3 regions of the Methylomonas koyamae genome follow, and region 2 is predicted to be linked to each of the others. Evidence: riboswitches for the same ligand, from Rfam matches in the RefSeq annotation. Region 2 holds a riboswitch; each other region holds the start of a gene.
The links. Region 2 has a riboswitch for cyclic di-GMP ahead of MKFW12EY_RS10330 (PEP-CTERM sorting domain-containing protein). Riboswitches for the same ligand answer to the same signal wherever they lie in the genome.
Positions count from the first base shown of each region.

Region 1 (6,294 bases), 1.9 Mb from region 2:
GCCCAAGACAGCAGCGAAGACCGCCAATTGCGGCTGGAAAGCGACGAGGATGCGGTCAAGATCGTCACGCTGCACAGCTCCAAGGGCCTGGAATATCCGCTGGTGTTCTGCCCCGACCTGTGGCGGCGCAGCGACCGCTTGAAAACCGAAACCGCCTTGGTGCAATGCCACGAACACGGGGCGATGGTCGCCGATTTGGGCTCGGCACAATTCGGCGAACGCCGCGAACAAGCCTTGTTCGAAGAATTGGCCGAGGATTTGCGCTTGTTTTACGTGGCGCTAACCCGAGCCAAGTACCGCTGCTACCTGAATTGGGCCGACGTCCGTACCAAGGAACGGGCCAACGATTCGGCGATGGCTTATTTATTCGAATTTGCCGACTGCGATTTCGCCGGCCAGCAGCGTGTGCTGCAAGCGCTGGCTACCGCCGAACCGGATTTATTCGAGTATCGCCTGCTGTCGGCCGTAGCGGCCGGCGAGCCGGCCGAATTGTCCGGCGTGCGCCGCGATCCGGAATTGCCGTTGGCCTACCGCAGCCAAACGCGCAGCTTGCACAGCATCTGGCAGATGAGCAGCTACACCGCGCTGGCCGCGCTGAGCCTGGACCAGGCGCCGGAGCTGCCGGCCGATAAAGCCGAAGAAAGCCACGACCGGCCGGCCGCCGACGAGGCTCTGCCGCGCGGTGCCCACACCGGCAACGTGATCCACAGCCTGTTGGAAACCGTCGCCTTTGCCGATTTGGCCGCAGGCCGCGACATCGGCCGCGCCAGCGCCCAAGCCTGCCTGCGCTACGGTCTGAAGCTGGCGCAACCGCAAATTTTGAGTGAAGTGCTGTACCGCGTAGCCGCCACGCCGCTGGAAGACGATGCCGGGTTTTGCCTGAAACATCTGGACCCGGCGCAGTGCATCAAGGAAATGCCGTTTTACTTGTCCATGCCGGGTAGGGTGGACACCGCCCGCATCAACCAAGTCCTGGCCGCCTGTCCGGCCTACCAGGCGCTGGATGCCAAGCAAATCAGCGGCTATCTGACCGGCTTTATCGATCTGGTCTGTTGTTACGGCGGCCGCTACTACATCATGGATTACAAAACCAATGCCTTGGCCGACTACGCGCCGTCGAGCCTGCTGCAGGCCATGCGCGAACACAATTACGGCCTGCAATATTGGCTGTACAGCCTGGTCTTGCACGAATACCTGGGCCAACGCCTGCCGGATTACGATTACGCCGCGCATTTCGGCGGCGTCAAATACCTGTTCGTACGCGGCATGCATCCCGACCGCCCGGCCAGCGGCGTGTTCGCCGACCGCCCGGAACCAGACCTGCTCGCCGAGTTGGCCGAGGTGTTTTTTCGAGCCTAAATAGCCCCTTCCCACTGCGCAGAGGGCGTTAGCGTCTTCATTGTCACCTGCGGTTAGCGCGCGGCGAATGTCCCTATCCGGTACGATCCGGTGCCGCCGACCGCTGCCGAAATATGTTAAATCACCGAAACCGATATCGGGATTTGCCGCCATCGAAAATAAAGGTGTTTTCTTACAAGCGCTTATCGACGGCGATTTAATTTCCAATTGGGTTATATCGCCGGTTTTTGGTTACCGCTTCTTGCCGGTGGCCGCCGCCGCGGACTCCGGCCGCAACCGGCGGCCGCCAATCCAATGCCCCTGCCAACATCTTGTCTGCCTGTCGCCAACCCACTGCCGCTGCGCCTCGCAACCGCTCGGCGGCGGCAGTCGTGCGATTTTCCGTGCCCTTTGTCCGGACTGCATGCAACTGGCACACAATCTGCAAATTCGACCGCAGTGACCGTAACGCATCCCGGCCGGCAATTGCGCCCGGATCGGCGCGTTAGCGGGCAGCGCAGACAGCAAGGAATGCGCCGTTCGGATGCGATCCGTTACGGCCTCAAGGAAGAGACGCTTCGCCACATCCGCCGCAAGACGGAGCCGGAAAGCCGCGGGTCTTGCTATGCCGAGACAGCCGGGCCGCCTCTCGAACGAGAGCCATCGGCGGCTTGAATCCGCCAATTGTATCTTTCAATTTAAGGAAAAAATTATGCAACAGACTGGATCGAAATCGCTGCGGCTACGCTGCTTCCTGGCCGCCGCCGCGCTGGCATTGGCGAACGCGGCAAACGCCGGCACCTTGAACGGCGGCGTGTTCAACATTTCCTTCGACCATCCGGACGATTTGTTGTCCGGCTTGACCCTGGGCGACGGCGCGCTCACCGGTTATTACGTCGCCAATTATTTCGACAAACCGGTGGCCGACACCATGGACGCGTCGCAGATGGTAACTGTGCCGACCGGCAGCTACCCGGCGCCGGCCACGCTGTCGTTCGAGATCAACCCGTCCAGTTTGGCCGGCACCGGCATTCCGTTCGGCAGCGGCGGCCGTAACAACAAAGCCACCACGCTGGCCTGGGACAGCAGCCAGGATGCGTTGGCCAATGCTTCCAGCTTTACTGCCAGCGGCGTCGCCGGCTTGAACGGCGTGGTAATGACCCGCGGCAGCTTCACCGGTACCTTGCTGTCCGGCGATTACCAATTCGGCTACGTCGCGGCGCGCAACAACGGCGTCAATAGTGGCTGGGCTTTGACCAACAACGTCAGCTTTGCCTCCACCACTTTCGATACCCGCAACATTAGCGTGACGACCGACGGCGACAAACTGCTGTTTACCGGCGAACTGTGGTGGTCCGCCAGTACCAGCGCCTTTCTGTTCGGCGGCGACGGCCTCAGCCAAGCCGGCCGTGCCGGTAGTTTCAGCCTGGTTTCGCCGGCTCCGGCCGCGGTTCCGGTGCCGGCTGCGGCTTGGTTGTTCGGCAGCGGGTTATTTGGCGTCATGGCAGCCGTTAGTCGCAAACGCGCGGCCCTTTCCGCTTGAGCCGGCTAACGCACCCGGGCTAGTGCGTCCGGGTGCGTTTTTACAGACTTCGTAAGCTTATTCCACCCGCGAACATGATGAACATCCAGTTAGTTAGATTATTAACCTCCCGTTTAAGCGCAGGCGCGCTGCTGGCGGCGGCAATCTCGGCGCCGGCCGCGGCCGCCACAGTCTCCGGCGGCGCGATGACCGTAAATTTCGACCGCAACGCGCTGGCGGCAGCCATCGCGATCGACGAAACTCCGGCTCCGGCCATGTACTTGGAGGAGTTTTTCGACGCGCCGGCGTCGCGTAGCCGCAGCTATAACCAGATTCTGGAAGACCACTTGGTGCCGGGAGTCAGCGAAATCCCCGCCAACGGATTGGCTTTGGCCGTCAACCCCGGCCAGGTCGCCAATTTGACCGGCCGCCGCAGCAAACCGACCACCCTCGATTTCGACCCGGCCAACTTCGCGGCTTCCGTCAGCGGCGCGATCGGCTTGGCCGGCGTGTTCCGCTTCCGCGTCGATACCGGTACCGACTTCAACCGCATATTGTCCGGCGATTACACGTTGGAATACGATGCCGCCAATATCGACGCCGTCAGCGGCCGCTCGGGTTGGAGCTTGTATAACCATGTTTCCTTCCGCGCCGAATCCTTTAATTTGTTTAATGTCGTGATGGGGCTCGATTCGGACAGTTTCAGCCTTTCCGGCGATCTGGGGCTGGGCGAGGGCTACGACCATTTGAACGGCCGCCGCGGCGCCATAGTCGGCAACTTCAATTTACAAACCGCGGTGGTGCCGTTGCCGCCGGCGTTCCTGCTGTTCGCGGCGGGCTTGGCCGGTCTCGGCATCGGCCGTAGCGGCGCAGGCCGCAACGCGTGAGCGCCGTCCGCTACCGCGACGGCCGGTCCGGGCCGGAACATGCCGCCGCACGCCGAGCACTGGCCGTCGCGGTGCTGGCCGCTTGCTGGCCGTGGGCTGCGGGGGCCGAGCAATATCGCCAGGGGGTTTACCTCAGCAGCCAAGTCAATGTCGCCGCCGACGGCCGCAATATCGTCGGCGATGCGGCCAACGAACCCAGCCTGGCGCTGAATCCGCTGGACCCCGCCAATATCGTGGTTTCCTGGCGCCAATTCGATTCGGTGGCGTCGTCGTTTCGCCAAGGCGGATGGGCTTATACCGCCGACGCCGGCAAACATTGGCATTTCGCCGGCACGATTACGCCGGGCGAGGGCCGCAGCAATCCGACGCTGGATGTCGACGCGCTGGGGCATTTCTATTACCAGAGCCTGCATTTCGACCCGAGCTACACCTTCGTGCAAGACATACAAGTCATCAAGTCGCTAGACGGCGGCCGCAGCTGGGAGGCACCGGTGTTCGCTTACGGCCAGGGCGGCGATAAGGCGCAGATGGCCGTGGACCGCAGCGGGACCGCCAGCGACGGCCACGTTTATCTGGTCTGGCGCGATTGCCTGGCGGAAAAATGCTTCGTCCGCTCGACCGACCGCGGCGCGAGTTTCCAGCCGCCGCTGGCGATTCCGAGCACGCCGACCTTCGGCACGATGCGGGTCGGCAACGACGGCGAGTTGTATCTGGCCGGCCGGCTGGAGCCGCCCGAGTTCGACCCCGAACAGCCGGACCGCAATTTGCATCGCCACCTGTTTTCCCGGTCGCTGAACGCCCGCGACCCGGCGCAAATCCCAACCTTCGATAGCCGGGAAGTCGATCTGGGCGGTTTGGCGCCGCTATTTTTGTTCAAACAAAACCCGAACCAATACGGCCCTGTCGGCGACGTCCAAGTCGGCGTGGACGCCTCGACCGGTGCGATGCGCGGCCAGCTCTACCTGTTGGCGACGGTCGATCCGCCCGGCGAGGACAATCTGGATATCAGCTTTGTCCGCAGTCTCGACGGCGGCGATAGCTGGAGCGCGCCGGTACGCATCAACGACGACGGCCGCAGCCAACACCACTGGAATTGGTTCGGCATGATGGGCGTGGCGCCGAATTCGCGCATCGACGCGGTCTGGTACGACACCCGCGACAGCGCTAGCTACAAAGTCTCGCGCCTGTATTACAGCTATTCCTGGGACGGCGGCCAAACCTGGAGCAAGAACGTGCCGGTCAGCCCGGCCTTCGATACCACGCTGGCCTATCCGCACGCATCGACCAAGATCGGCGATTATTCGACCCTGGTGTCCGACGCCAACGCCGCGCATATCGCCTACACCGCCACCTTCAACGGCGAGCAGGACGTGTATTACCTGCAGGTATTCCCCGATTGCAACCAAAACGGCCAATCCGATGTGGCCGATATCGCACAGCGCCGGGTCGGCGACACCAATGCCAACCATCTGCCGGACGTATGCGAAGCGATACGGGTGCTGGGGGATATCGACGCCGACCGCGACGTCGACCAGGCCGACATCGATCGGGTATTAGCCGGCCGCGGCCGCCGCGCCGCGCCGGGCGATCCGCGCGACATCGACGGTAACGGCGCCATTAACGTGCTGGATGCCCGCAAGCTGGCGGCATCGTGCACCCGGCCGCGTTGTGTCATGTAATAAAAGGAGATTGGACAAATGCACAAGCGCTTTAGCTCGGCCCTGATCGGGGCATGGCTGTTATCGAATTCGGCAGCGGCTGGCGCCGCGATCGGATTGAACCTGGTGCCGATCGCTCACAGCGCATCGGCACTGAGCGTCGCGATCTCGATATCGGGATTGGGCGCCGGCGCTGCGCCGTCGTTGGCGGCCTACGACTTGGACCTGCTATTCGACGCCGGCCTTTTGGCTTATGTCGGCACCGCATTCGGCGATCCGGCCTTGGACAACCAACTGGACCCGCTCGACCTGGGTTCGAATCCGGCTACTGCGGCACTGGCCGGCACGGGCCGGCTGAATCTGTTCGAATTATCGTTGGATACCGCGGCGGAATTACACGCGTTGCAGGCCGACAGCTTCACGCTGGCCGTGGTCAATTTCGACGTGCTGGCCAACGGCAGCAGCGAATTGAGCTTGAACGTCAACGCGCTGGCCGACGCCAACGGCGACCCGCTGCCGGCGAACGTGGCGCCGACCACGATTACAACGGTGCCGCTACCTCCGGCCTGCGCGGCGATGGCCGCCGGCTTGGGTTTGCTGTACCGCCGCCGGGCTTAGCCTGGCGACATCCGTACTCCGCGCCGATATTGTCCGGCGGCGGTTATGGCCGCCAAGCCGAAGCGGTTTCCTGCTTTTCCGGTAGGGAATCGCTTTTGCGCTGTTACGGGTGCCAGCTCTGGCGCCAAAGATGCTGGACTCGTTTGCATTCCTGCTGTCCGGATACCGGAAATCCCTGCCGATGGCGGCTTGGCTTAACGGCATTTGCGCCGAAGCTATGGCCAAACCGGCGGTAAACGAATCAGTTGCCAAGCTTGATCCACGCCTGGGC
Region 1 covers NZ_AP019777.1:350,670-356,963, forward strand. Annotated here, with positions in the region: gene recB (exodeoxyribonuclease V subunit beta) at 1-1,359, shown strand, start outside; cyclic di-GMP riboswitch class I at 1,909-1,988, shown strand; gene MKFW12EY_RS01660 (hypothetical protein) at 2,051-2,881, shown strand; gene MKFW12EY_RS01665 (hypothetical protein) at 2,956-3,747, shown strand; gene MKFW12EY_RS01670 (hypothetical protein) at 3,744-5,426, shown strand; gene MKFW12EY_RS01675 (cohesin domain-containing protein) at 5,445-6,023, shown strand; gene MKFW12EY_RS01680 (hypothetical protein) at 6,154-6,294, shown strand, end outside.
Region 1: it holds a riboswitch for cyclic di-GMP, as region 2 does, so the genes downstream of both, MKFW12EY_RS01660 (hypothetical protein) here and MKFW12EY_RS10330 (PEP-CTERM sorting domain-containing protein) in region 2, are expected to answer to the same signal.

Region 2 (6,294 bases):
ACGGTCCTTCGCTCATCAGTCATAAATCAAGTCTCGTCATGCCCGCAGGATGAGGGCATCCAGCGCCATGGACGGTAGCTTCAAACTATCCTTCTAACCTGGATTCGCTTAGCGGTCTACGGCTCCGGCACAAATCGGTCTGGAACGGATTGCATTACACGAAAAGGGTGTCAGGCAGGTCAGCCTGACATGAATCCCTGCCGGAATGACGGTTACCAAACAAAGATGTGTATAAGGACGAGCGGTTACGCATTCCCACGCCGGAGCGTGGGAACGAGGTTAAACGGCCTGCGCGCTATTTTTTCGTGTCCGCGGGTTTGGCCGGAGCCGGGGTGGCGGGCTCGGTGTTGGCCGGTTCGGCCTTAGTTTGTGCTTCAGCCGCTGCCGGCGGCGTTTCCGGTTTTGGCCCGATGTAGCCCTTATGCCAGGCAAACGCCGCACCGGCCAGCAAGGCCAGTAGTAGCAATACACTCGGCCACGGGCTTTTTTTCTCGCCGAACGGATCGGCTAGTTGCCGTTCCGCGTCTTTCGGCAGTTTGGCGACATCGGTCAGCAAATGGCCGAACGGAATGTTGATGTAGGCCTTGGCGTTGACCGCCCAGCCGCAGGCGTCGAGCAGCGGCGCCAGGTTGCGTTGGCGCAGCTTCAGCCAGGCGATGAACATCGACGGGCCGGAAATGGCCAGCAGCACGCCGACGATTGCCAGCGGCATTTGCCACCACAGCAGCGCCATGAAACCGCTGACCACGGCGGCCAGCGCGGTGCCGATAGCGCCTATCGCCAAACCGATTGCGGCGAAAATACCGGCGAATTTGGCGACATCGAACGGCGCCGGCGGCGCTTTACCCTGTTCGGCCTGGGTTCCGGCTTCGGCGACATCTTTAAACGCGCCTTCGTGCGCGGCTTTGTCGCGGGCCGAGGCCGACTTTTCCAGTTGTTCGTTGACCATCCGGCCGACTCGTTTATACGGCGCCCAGAAGGCTTCGTGGATGCTGATCGGGTTTTCGATGATTTTGACGATGGTCGCGTCCCAATCCAGGCCGTTGCGGTCGTAAAACACGCCGTTGCGGCCGACGCGCAGATTGTCGCTGTCGCCGTCGGTGAAGGCGGCGACGATGGTCAGGCTCCCGTTTTCGCCGGCGCGGCGGCATTCGCAGTAGGCCAGGAAGATTTTGCTCAATTCGGCCAGTTTGCTGTGTTGGCCGATGTCCTCGACTTTGACGCACAACTGGCAGCTTCTGCCGTCCAGATAAAGCGTGCCGGCCTGGAAAATGGCATGCGGTTGCGGGCAATAAAAGTCGCGGAACGAAACGAAATTGTTCAGCAGCGTATACAGGTCGCGGTAGTAATGCTGCAAGCGCACCACCGAATCGATGGCCTCGGCTTCGGCTTTGAGCGCCAGGTCTTGTTCCACCAGCGCGGCCAGCGTCGCTTGGGCGCCGCTTTCCAGCAAGAATTTGATCCGCTCCGGCCCCAAACTATCGACGACCGTAGTCGGCTTTTGTTGCAACCAAGCCTGGTAATCGGCAAACAGGCCGCTGACGTCCTGCCATTGCGCATAGCTCAAACTCTCGAGTTCGCCGAGCAGCGGCTGCACGATTTGGGTTTTGAACTGGCCGACCGCCTCGCGCCAGGCCGGATTCAAGCCGGCGCTCAACGGCAGCGCGGCGCCGGCAGCGATTGCGGCTAGCGGCAGTTGCGCCAGTTCGGCGTTGGCGGCGGACAGATCGGTGCCGGCCAGTTGTTCGTAGCGGCTATCAGCCGGATTCAACAATGCAGCGGCGCCGGCGTCGAACTCGGCCAGTTGGCAGCGGGTGAAAAAATCGTCGATTTTCGGTTTCAGCTTGTCCAACAAGGCTGCCGCAGCCTCGGTGTCGGCGATTTGTTTGCGGATGCGCAAGGCTTCGGCAGCGCAGTGCTGCCACCACTCGTGGTAACTGGCGGCATCTTTAAAAAACAATTCGATCTTTTCCAGATTTATACCCGGATCGCCGCAGCGGTCGGCCACTTCGCCGCAACAGGCCATGATCTGCTCGATCAATTCGCTGCCGGCGGCGTCGGCCGCGGCTTTGGCCGGGATCACGCCGTCGCCGTTGAAGCGGGTGTCGGCGAATATTTTGGCCATGTCGGCCAGATCGTCGCTGCCGATTTCCGTAGCATCGGCCTTGCCCAGGTTTTTCAGGATTTCCTTGGCCGAGGCCAGCAATTGTTTGCCTTCCGGGTCTTGGTCGTTAATCGCCGCCAACGGCAGTACCGGTTTTTGTTGCACCAGATCGGCGGGATTTTTCAGCACCCGGCAGGCCCAACTGACCGCCGCGGTCACCTCGTGCGCCCGAATCCGGCCGTCGTGGTCGCTGTCGAGCAAATCCAGGGTGTTTTGATCGAAAAACAAGCCGTGGGTCGGGCAACTCAGCGCCGCCCACAGTTTCTGGTCCAATTCCGGCAGCGCCAGCAAATCGCTGGTCCGCTTCAACTCGACTTGATCGAAACCGCCCAATTGGGCGAAACGCCATTTATCGGCACCGGACCGGCTGGATATTTGCGGCATAAACTACCTCCTGCACTCGTTATTTTTGTTATGGGGTTCACGATTTTAGCTAGTTTTACAGGCTTAATTCGCCCGATGCAACTTGCTTAACCGGAATGCAGGCCGGGCAGGAGACTTGCAGCAATTCGCCGCTGTGGCGGTGGCGGATCGGCCGCGCCCGGCCGTCGCTTCGATTCATGGCTTGGAACAATTGGTTTTCGGCGACGATGACTTCGTGCTCGTGCTCGAACGGGTACAGCCCCGGCGCCAGACCGCCGCCGGCGATGAAATGTTCGCTATCCAGCAGCATCAGTTTGGCGTGCAGCAATTCGTGCAACAAGGCGTCGGCCGGGGCGATGCTACAGGCCGGCGTCGCCTCGCAGCCGGGATCGCCGAGCAATTGCGCGCCGAGGCGGGTATCGAAATGGATGGTGACGCTGGCAATGCCGAATTGGTTGCCAAAAGCCACGGTTTGCCAGGTGCCGGATTGGTAATTCAGCTCGATTTTTTGGCCGCGCAATTGTTCGATCAGCGCCACGGCCTCGGGATAACGCGAAAAATACTCGGCGATGGTTTGCAGATCGGCGCTCAGTGCAGCCGGGTCGCCTGATTTTTTCCGGTAGACCTGATTTAAAAACTGGGCGATGTCGGCCGCCGCTACCGAGTCGGTTTGCAAGGCGGATTGTTTTTGGCTGTAAGCGGCCAGTACTTCAGCGGCCGAAGGCGGCCGCCGCTGGCGCAAGCGGATTATGCCGTCGCCGCTATTGCCGGCAACCCCGGCTTGGACGGTCAGCGCCGGCGCTGGCAATTGCCGGCCGCCGGCCACGACCTTGACCGCTTGCAATTCGTCGGCGCCGACGCTGCGCGAGGCTGCGCTGAGGCCGATACAAAAGCTCAACACTAAACCCAATCCGCGCCGACGGTTGCCGTCCGCCCAGCCTTGCGCGCTGCGCCGGGCGTCTTCTTTTAGATACAGCGCATAGCGCTCGGCAATGGCTTGCAATTCGGCGAAGGCCGCCGGATGGGTCCGGCTCAAGTCGGCCTGGCAGACCAAGGCCGGGCGGCCGTCGATTTGGCACGGGTGCAGGAAATTGCAGTGGCTGTGTTGCAGATACCAGCGGTTCAGCGCGCCGGCCAAGTCGGATAAATCGCCGACTTGCGGCTGCGCGCCATGAAAGGCCTGGTGCAAAAGCTCGATTTCAGTCATGCCGGAAAGGTTGGATTTGGATCTGGTGGTCTGCGGCGACCCGGCGCCGGGTCTGTCAGTTCGCCACTGTAACAGCGGCGTAACTGGGCCGGCAAGCCTTGCCGCCAGATGCCGTTACCGCGGCCGGCCCAAGCCGGAAAAGCCGATTTGCCAAGCGATACAACGGCATAGCGATCCGCGGCGCGGCCGATTCAGGCTGCCGTGTAATACGTTTGTATTACGTTTCATCAAACTGTAACCGACGCGTAACGAAAAACGCCGATTTGAACTGGAATAATTCGCCGCAACTGGAACAGCGCCGCAGGGCGCGATGGTTCATCGAGTTTATGGATCGGCTAGGGATCAGGGACGGCACGCAGACGGAGCGGCGAGGGAAGAGGTTAGGGAGTAGGCAGCGGTAGCAACAACGGTAGCGGGGAGAGCGGCGCCATTTCGGTGCAAAAGTAGGACTTAGGAAGCGTGTAAAAGCCAAACCCGTCGCGAGGCGGGGACGGAAAGCCACGGATGTTGCCGCCAGGCAAGATGGCCGGGTTGTCACCTTATGTATTTATAGTTTTTTAAAACATGAGGCTAAAAATGAACAAATTCTCAAAAACTTTGGTTGCGGCCGCGCTGTTGGCCGGCGCCGGTGCGGCTAACGCGAGTATCCGTGTAAGCGGTACTACCGATGCGACCCGCGAACTGTATTTCCAAGCGTACGACAGCGTTTCCAAGCTGACTTATAGCCTGGATTTGGGTATCACGCTGGCTGATTTGATTGCCAATGTTGCCAGCGAGACATACACCGTCAACCGCGATTTGAGCAGCGATGCCAACTGGACTGCGTTGACTTCGGTGGCGAGCTACAACCCATCTAACGTGCAATACGTTTTGGCGGTGGGCCGTTCTTCGAAATTGTTCATTACTCAAAAAGAAGGCAACGCTTTACCAGCTTATGACGCGACAGCTACAGCCGCGGGCGTAGCTACCGTAATTAGCAATCACGCTCAAGAAATCAATGTTGGTTTGGTAAACGATCCTACGTTGAACGTAAGTAAGCTCGTTTCTGACACAGATCCTGCCGGTACTGGTCAATGGGCAACTGGCTTGGGTAATCTGCCTGATGATATCTGGGGCACTACCGGCGGTTCAGCGGCCGCAGTTGCATTCGGCCAAAAAGCCGATTTTTGGTACGCGCAAAGCACCAACGTAACCAAAGCCGCTGGCCAATGGCTGTTGTCCGGCAATACTCTGGAATACAAAGTATTCCCGGTAAGCCAAGTGCCGCTGCCGGGCGCAGTCTGGATGTTCGGCGCCGGCCTGATGGGCATGCTGCGTGCGACCCGCCGTAAATGGGCGGTTGCCGAGTAAGCCGCTTCACGGGCGGCGGTTCGGCCGCCGTCCGCTTTCCAGTTTTTATCCACACGAGACATGATCATGAAAAAATTAGTTTTAGGCGCGGCTATTGCCGCGGCAATGTTCGGTGCGGCGGCGCAAGCGGCGATCCCGACTATCGACCCTGCTACAACCCGCGTGTTGTACATTTCCGGGGCTTCTGCCGCGGCGACCTTCATCGACAAGCTAGTGACCTCTACTGCCGTCGATCCGACCGACCGCATTTGCGACCCGGCCAGCCAAGTCTACCGTTTCAGAGACACTGCCAACACCGAACAATTTGCGATTTACTGCAAAGCTAACAACACCGGTGCGGTCGGCGTGAAAAACCCTAACCTGCCGACCGGCACGGCTAACGCCAACTTGCTGATCTACAAACGCAACACCGGCGGATCTGGCAACGGTGTGGTGCCGGTGGCCCAAGCTACCCCACTGGCTTTTTTGAATATCTCCAGCGGTTGTACCGAAAAAAGTGCTGGTAGCTTGATTGCTCCAGCGGATATCGAGTGCACCAACATCAACAACAGCCAAATCCCGGATATGGGGTTGTCCGATGTCGACCCGATTCAGTTCAAAGGTAACAATGCCATTGACAGTACCGATGTATCTTCAACTGATGTTTCGAAATTGACTGTTAAGGCTGCTGCCGCTGTAACTTTCGGCGCGCCGGTAACTTGGGATTTGTACAGAACCCTGCAAGCCGCGCAAAAATCCACCAACGACTTGCCTTCGTCTTGCTTGATCGGGGATAGAAGTGAAGCCTGTATGCCTAGCTTGACTTCGGCACAAATCGCTTCTATTCATGCCGGTAAGTGGGCGGATTGGGATGCGTTGAAAGTAGGGAATGGCGCCAGCGCCAAAGGCTTGCACGCTTGGGCCTTGACTCAAACTACTCCGGTTTCTGCCTTTGGCGGTGGTAGCGTAACCATCTCCGATTTGGCGCCAGCTGATGCGCCGTTCCTGCACACCTGCCGCCGTGAAGTCGGTTCAGGTACCCAGGCTCAATCCAACATCATCTTCCTGGGTGATGGTTGTACAGCTGCTGCTTCATCATTAACTCCGCTAAACGCTACGGACGCCGATTTTGCTGAAGGTGATGGCATCGCGATCATTCACGCCAACGCTTCTACCGGTCGGGTCGATGCCTGCTTGCGCGACCTGCAAAACGGTAACGATGCGGTTTCCG
Region 2 covers NZ_AP019777.1:2,224,560-2,230,853, forward strand. Annotated here, with positions in the region: gene MKFW12EY_RS10320 (hypothetical protein) at 296-2,548, opposite strand; gene MKFW12EY_RS10325 (hypothetical protein) at 2,604-3,734, opposite strand; cyclic di-GMP riboswitch class I at 4,192-4,273, shown strand; gene MKFW12EY_RS10330 (PEP-CTERM sorting domain-containing protein) at 4,350-5,084, shown strand; gene MKFW12EY_RS10335 (hypothetical protein) at 5,151-6,294, shown strand, end outside.

Region 3 (6,294 bases), 2.1 Mb from region 2:
CGAGACGAGCCGCCGGCTATGGTTCCGGCCGAGTTGATGGCCCAACCACCGTTGAAACGGCCCGGATCGGAGATCAGGTTCAGCGTGGCGCCGTTCCAGCGCGAAAGAACCCAACCCTGGTCTTCGCTGGGCGTGCCCAGGCTGTTGATGCCGGTGGTTTGGTTAGCGTTATTGATCGCGTTGGCAGATGAATACGGACCGCCGGCGGTGCCGAGGTCGGTAAAACCATAGTCGGCGGCGTGGGCCGGGGCGGCCAGACAGCCGCATACGGCCAAGGCCAGTGCGGCGCGCAGTTTCAGGACGGAAGCGGGTAATGTTGGAGAACTCATGTGTAATTCCTTTAAAGATTTTTAATCGAGTAATGCCGGTCCGGCGTGAGCGGACATAGCGACTAGCCGAGTAGCCTGTTAGAGCGGCCGCGCTTTGCGTTTTTTAGCGGCGCCAAACAATGCCAGCGCGCTGCCGAACAGCCAGACCGCACCCGGCACCGGTACCGCGGCCGGCGTCAGGCTGAAGCTGCCCAATACGCCTCGGTTGGCATTGTTGGCCTGGCTGGTATAGACCGCGCCGCCGACAAATACCGTGTAACTGCCGGGTGCCAGATTGCTGAACAACTTGGATACCGATCCGTCTTGCAAGCCGTCGCCGCCGGGAATCGGGTAGGCGTTGCCGTCCGCTAACGGCGAATTGGCGGCCGGCAAGGTCTGGCTACCGTCGTAGGCGCTGCCTATGTATTCGAAACGGCTGGGCGATGCGGCGCCGGGATCGGGGTCGTTGGTGATATTCCAACTGGTTAGCGATCTGAAGGAACCTTCCGTCGCCGTGCAGCCCGGTGTCGCGACGCAATCGGCGACCCTGAGCAATTCCGACCCCACCGAATAGTCGTGGTCGGAACCGACGGCACCCGAGTGGGGCGAGCCCAAGTAGAGAGAAAAGCCGGGAACCATGCCGTTAATGCCGAACGCATTCGCTTTCTTATCGAACTGCAGCAGGACATTGGCGCGGCCGGTCAAGGTAAACGCAAACGCCGCCAGTTTATGGGTGTCGGCCCAATCGGCGTCGGCGCCGTCGGCCCAGCCGTAGTTGCCGACCGCCCCGCTGTTCAACGAAATCGGCGCCACGGCCGAGGCGCCATCGAAGGTGCCGAAATTGACCGGGATGATGTGCGCCGTGGCCGGCGTCGACGATATGGCGCCCAGTAACAGCGCTAACGGGATTTTTCTGTCGAAACCCGAACCCGCTGCGGCACCGAAGCGATGCCGCGGATTCGATTGCGCTTTAGAGATAGTCATAGTTTGTATGCCTTGATGTTGGGATTGCGGTATCGATAGCCTTCCGGCTATCGGCCTCGTCCTCGGTCGTCCGAGCGGCAACCGGGCTGTCTGAAACAGACCCCATGGCTTTCCGGCCCCGTCTCGCGGCGGGTGTGGCTTTGCCGTCGTCCGTGACGCGGGTTAAGCGCCTAACGCCGCTAAATTGCCGAACGGTCGGCAGCGGATTGCGCGCTTATCCCGAAACGGCCTGTAGCTGGCCGTCATCGTTAAGGACGACGGCGACCGGGAAAGTCCCAAAATTTTTTTTTACAAAGCGTTTGTGCCGGCGAGCGGCTGTCGATTGATCCGGAACTTAGGAATGTATCGGACGGCGTATTGCGGGGTTAGCGAAGGCGGGGTCAATACTCGACGCGGAATGCGCCGAGAAACGTGCGCGGCGCGCCGAAGAAAATATCGTAGCCGGTGTTGCTGCCGACGAAATAATACTTGTCGAACGCGTTCTCGACATTCAGTTGCGCGGTCAGCTTGCTATGGCCGAGTTTCAGCGAATAGGCCGCCATCACGTTGGCCGACACATACCCGGGAACCTGGTAGTCGTTGGCTTGATTGCCTTGGCGCTGGCCGACGGCATTACAGCCGGCGCCCAGTTTCAAATGTGCGAACGGGCCGCTCTGGAATTCGAAGCTGGTAAACAGGCTGCCCGAGTGGCGCGGAGCGTTGGGCAGCCGGTGGCCCTGGTCGCCGCTGCCGTTGCTGCCGCCGGTATCGCGAACGATTTCGGCAAACATCAAATAGCTGTAACCGCCGACGATGCGCCAGCCCGGTAACGGTTCGCCGCTGATTTCCAGTTCCGCGCCGCGACTTTGCGCCGCGCCGATGGCCGTCGACAGTTGCGGATTGACCGGGTCCGACACGGCCGCATGCTGTTTGCTCAGATCGAAATAAGCGGCGCTGGCGAAAAATTTGCCGTTTGCCAACTCGGTCTTGGCTCCCAGCTCCCATTGCTGCGCGGTTTGCGCCGGCAACATCTCGCCGGCGCCGTTGCGGCCGTTCTGAGCGCCGAAATTCTCGCTGTAATTGGCATAAAGCGACAATTCGGGCAACGCCCGCCACAACAGGCCGCCGCGCGGACTGACTCGGTGTTCGTCGCCTGCGATCGAGTTCAGCAAGCGGTCTAACTGGTTGGCTTGATCGAAACGCAAACCGCCCAAAACAAACACCCGGTAAGGCATTTCGATCTGGTCCTGCAGGTACAAACCGAACCAGGACGTGCTGGTGTCGACGGCAAAAAAGGTTCGGCGGGCGGAATCGATGCCGTCGAAGCCGATAGGGCTATAGACCGGAGCGAAGACGTTGAAGCTGCCCGGTAAAAAACGCACGTCGAACGGATCGCTATCGTCGGCGCGGTAGTAATCGCCGCCTAACAGTAGCGTATGTTTCAGCCCCGCCGCGGCGACGCGGCCGGTTAGCTGCAGCGAGGTAAAGAAATTGTCCGAACGGGGCTGCTGCCGACCGAGGCCGCGCTGGATATTGCCGGCGGCATCGGCCGGACCGGTAAAAAAGGAATTTTCGATCTCCGCGCGAATCGAGTGGTAGTAAAAACGTTGCGATAGTTGCCAAAAATCGTTGAATTCGTGCGACCAATTAAAGCCGGCCAACATCCGGTAGCCGCGATTGGCCAGGAAATCCGGCTCGTCGGTGTTACGGCTGCGGGCTACCGCGGCCGGGCGATTGCCTAGCGGCGGAATTGCCGCTCCGGGCGATTCGTCGAACCTCTGATATTCGAATTCCGCAGTGAACTGGCTGCGCGAGTTCGGTTGCCATTTCAACACCGGAGCGACAAACAAGCGGTCGCTGGCGACGAAGTCGGTAAACGAGCCAGCATTTTCGTAAGCGGCGTTGAAACGGTAGAGCACATTGCCGCTGCTAGCGGCCGGACCGGTGGCGTCGAGGCTGGTCCGGTAATAGTCGAACGAACCGAACTGCTGCTGCACAGCGTAATACGGCTTGGCCGAAGGCTGCTTGGTGACCATGTTGACGATGCCGCCGGGTTCGGCGCGGCCGAACAGGATCGAGCCGGGGCCTTTCAGTACTTCCAGCCGCTCCAGATTGGCCGGGTCGCGTTTGCTGGAAAAACCGTTGGAATAGGCTTGTGGGAACGGGCTGCCGTCGCGGTAGGCCAAAATGCCGTTACCGGTGCTGAAACCGCGCATGGTATAGCTGTCGCGCAGCAAGGCGCTCGACGCCTCCGGCAACACGCCGGCAACCAGTTGCAGCGCCTGGTCGAGGCGAACGGCTTGGCGGTCGAGCAAGACCTGCCGGGTAACGCCCGCTACCGAAAACGGCGTTTCCATCAGCGCAGTGTCGGTTTTAGTGGCGGTAACGGAATTCTGCAGCCGGTAATCCTGATTCGCCGGATTGCCCGGCGGCACGGTGCGCCTGCCGACCACGGTGAAGTCGGGAAGGCTGGCATCCCCAGTCGCGGCGGTTGCCGCATGATGCAGCAGAACGCTGTTGTCGGCGTTAATCGTAAAACCAAGACCGCTGCCGGCCAGAATTTTTGCCAATGCTTGGCTCGGCTTCAGCCGGCCGCTGGCGCCGGACGAATTCAGGCCCGCCGTCAGTTGGCCGTCAGCAACGATCTGCAGTCCGGATTGCAGCGAGAATTCGACCAGCGCCCGATCCAAAGCCTGGGCCGCGATATGGCAGGCGAAGTCAACGTCGAGCACGCTGCCGGCCACTGCGTCGTAAGCCGGCAGAGCCAGCAATGCCGGCAATAACAAGTGATGCCAGGCCGTTGTTCGGTCTCCGGGCGGCGCAGCTGTAAGCGGGCCTGCCGGATTATGCCCGGGAATCTGGGGCATATGCGTGCCCGGCGTCAGCCCAGCAACACCCAAAAACCGGCCAGCCGGCGGGCGCGGACATTCAGTGTTTGTTCCAGTGCCGAAACGGCGTCATCCGGACGGTCGACGGCGAATACCGCGGTGATCGGCCGCCGGGCTAGCGCCGGATCGGTCAACACCAGCTTGTCGCCGCGGTAACGGTTCAGCTCTTCGACCGCTTCGGCCAACGGCGTTTGTACGAATACGATGCGCCCCTGCTGCCAAGCCAGGCTGCGGCTCAAATCGACCGGTTCCAGGCCGGCGGCCCGGCCGTCGCGGTAAACGGCGGTCTGGCCCGGCGCCAAGGCCAAAATCGGATCGGTATTGCGGACCGTGCTGGTTTCCACTCGCCCCTCGGCCACGCTGATGCTGACTTCCGCGGCGGCCCGTTTAACGGCGAATTCTGTGCCGGTCACTTTGGCGCGGGTATCGCCGGCGATTACCCAAAAAGGGCGTTCCGCGGCGTGTGCGACTTGGAAGTAGGCTTCCCCGCGCAATAATTCGACGCGGCGCTGGTTCGCCTGCAACGATACCTTCAGCGCTGTATCGGTATTCAATACCACTGTCGAGTCGTCCGCCAGCGCAATCCGGCGTTGTTCGCCGGCGACGGTATGGTAATCGGCCTGTCGGTTTTGCCACCAATCCGACTGCAGCACTCCGGCCAGCAACAACAGGCTGGCGGCTGCCGCAGCCGGTATCCGCACCAGAAGCCGTTTGCGGCGGTTGACGTTGGCGGAGTGTAGGTTGCGGCTCGGCGTCGGGCCGGCATCGCCGGCATGTTCGGCCCGCAAGGCTTTGGCCGGCGCTTCCAGTTCGGCGAACAGGAGTTGCACGGCATCCCAGGCCGCGGCGTGTTGCGGCGAGACGTTGAGCCAAGCGACGAAGGCTTCGCGTTGCTGCTTATCGGCGTTGTCGGCGCGCAAGCGAAAAAACCAGCCGCTGGCGGCGGCGAACAGGTCTTCCTGTTCGGGTAAAGGCGTGTGAGGCTCGATGGGGGGAACTCCGATTGGACTGGCGGAAACGGCGGCGATAGCGGTTCGGCCATTTAAGCAGCGTTCATGGTTTTGTCAAAAAGTTTCTGCACTGCATTAGCGCCTGGTGCAGGTGGTGTTCGACGTTACGCTCGGAGATGTTCAGGCGGAGGGCGATTTGTTTGTAACTGAGTTCGTCGGCCCGGTATAGCAAAAAGATTTCCCGGGTTTTGTTCGGCAGGCTGGCGATCGCGCGCTGCAGTTGTTGTTCGACGCAACGCTTGGCGATAACGGCCTCCGGGTCGGATTTATGGTCGGGCATGTTATCGTCCAAGGCTACGAATTCGCGCTCCTGGTCCCGCTTGGCCGCGCGTAAATGGTCGCGGGCCAGATTACTGGCGATAGTAAACAGAAAGGCATTCAGATCGAGGATGGCGGCTTGCGGGGTCTGTTTTAAAAATCGAAAGTAGGTTTCTTGGGCCAGTTCCTCGGCATTTTCGCGGGAGTGGACCATGTAGTACAGATAGTTGGTCAACTGCTCATGGCGTTCGTTGAAAAAGGCGGTCAAATCGGGAGCGGGTGCGAGCTTGTCGCCAAATAATGTCATGCCGGTGCAATATCAAGTAACTGGACTTGGTTGACGAGCATTATTTATACCAAACGTACCATTGCGGCTTGTGCGGGTTAACGGCCAGACCGGCTGAGGCAAATGCCTCGGCCGTTGCGGGATATGCCGTAAAAATTGGTTTCGCCGCGCCACTCGCCGATGGCCGGCGGCAGTTATGGCGGCCGGCTTGGCTGAACCGTTGCGGGCGTGCTAGTCTCAGGGCCGGAATGCGGCGAACGGCCGTTGGCAGGTATAAGGCTCGAGACCTTGGCACAGCCCCCAAAAACTGCCGAAGAGGCCTTCGCTGCCCGGTTTCCAGTTTTCGGAGAAGGCTTCGAACACGACACCGGACCAGCCGCGTTCCGCCAGTTTCTCGAAGGTGGTGCGCACGACCAATGCCTGATTTTCCGGATTGGCGATGCCGCAACGTTGGCCGGTATGGCGGTTGCTTTCCGAGCCTCCGGCCGGGCCGTTCGGCCAGCCGAATTCGGTGATGACGACGTCTTTGCCGGGGTAGGTCCGGCGCAGTTCCTCGACCCGAGCGATATGGAAAGCGGCGG
Region 3 covers NZ_AP019777.1:117,046-123,339, reverse strand. Annotated here, with positions in the region: gene MKFW12EY_RS00575 (hypothetical protein) at 1-329, opposite strand, end outside; gene MKFW12EY_RS22955 (hypothetical protein) at 408-1,292, opposite strand; cyclic di-GMP riboswitch class I at 1,366-1,441, opposite strand; gene MKFW12EY_RS00565 (TonB-dependent siderophore receptor) at 1,673-4,138, opposite strand; gene MKFW12EY_RS00560 (FecR family protein) at 4,153-5,112, opposite strand; gene MKFW12EY_RS00555 (RNA polymerase sigma factor) at 5,213-5,734, opposite strand; gene MKFW12EY_RS00550 (glycoside hydrolase family 17 protein) at 5,951-6,294, opposite strand, start outside.
Region 3: it holds a riboswitch for cyclic di-GMP, as region 2 does, so the genes downstream of both, MKFW12EY_RS22955 (hypothetical protein) here and MKFW12EY_RS10330 (PEP-CTERM sorting domain-containing protein) in region 2, are expected to answer to the same signal.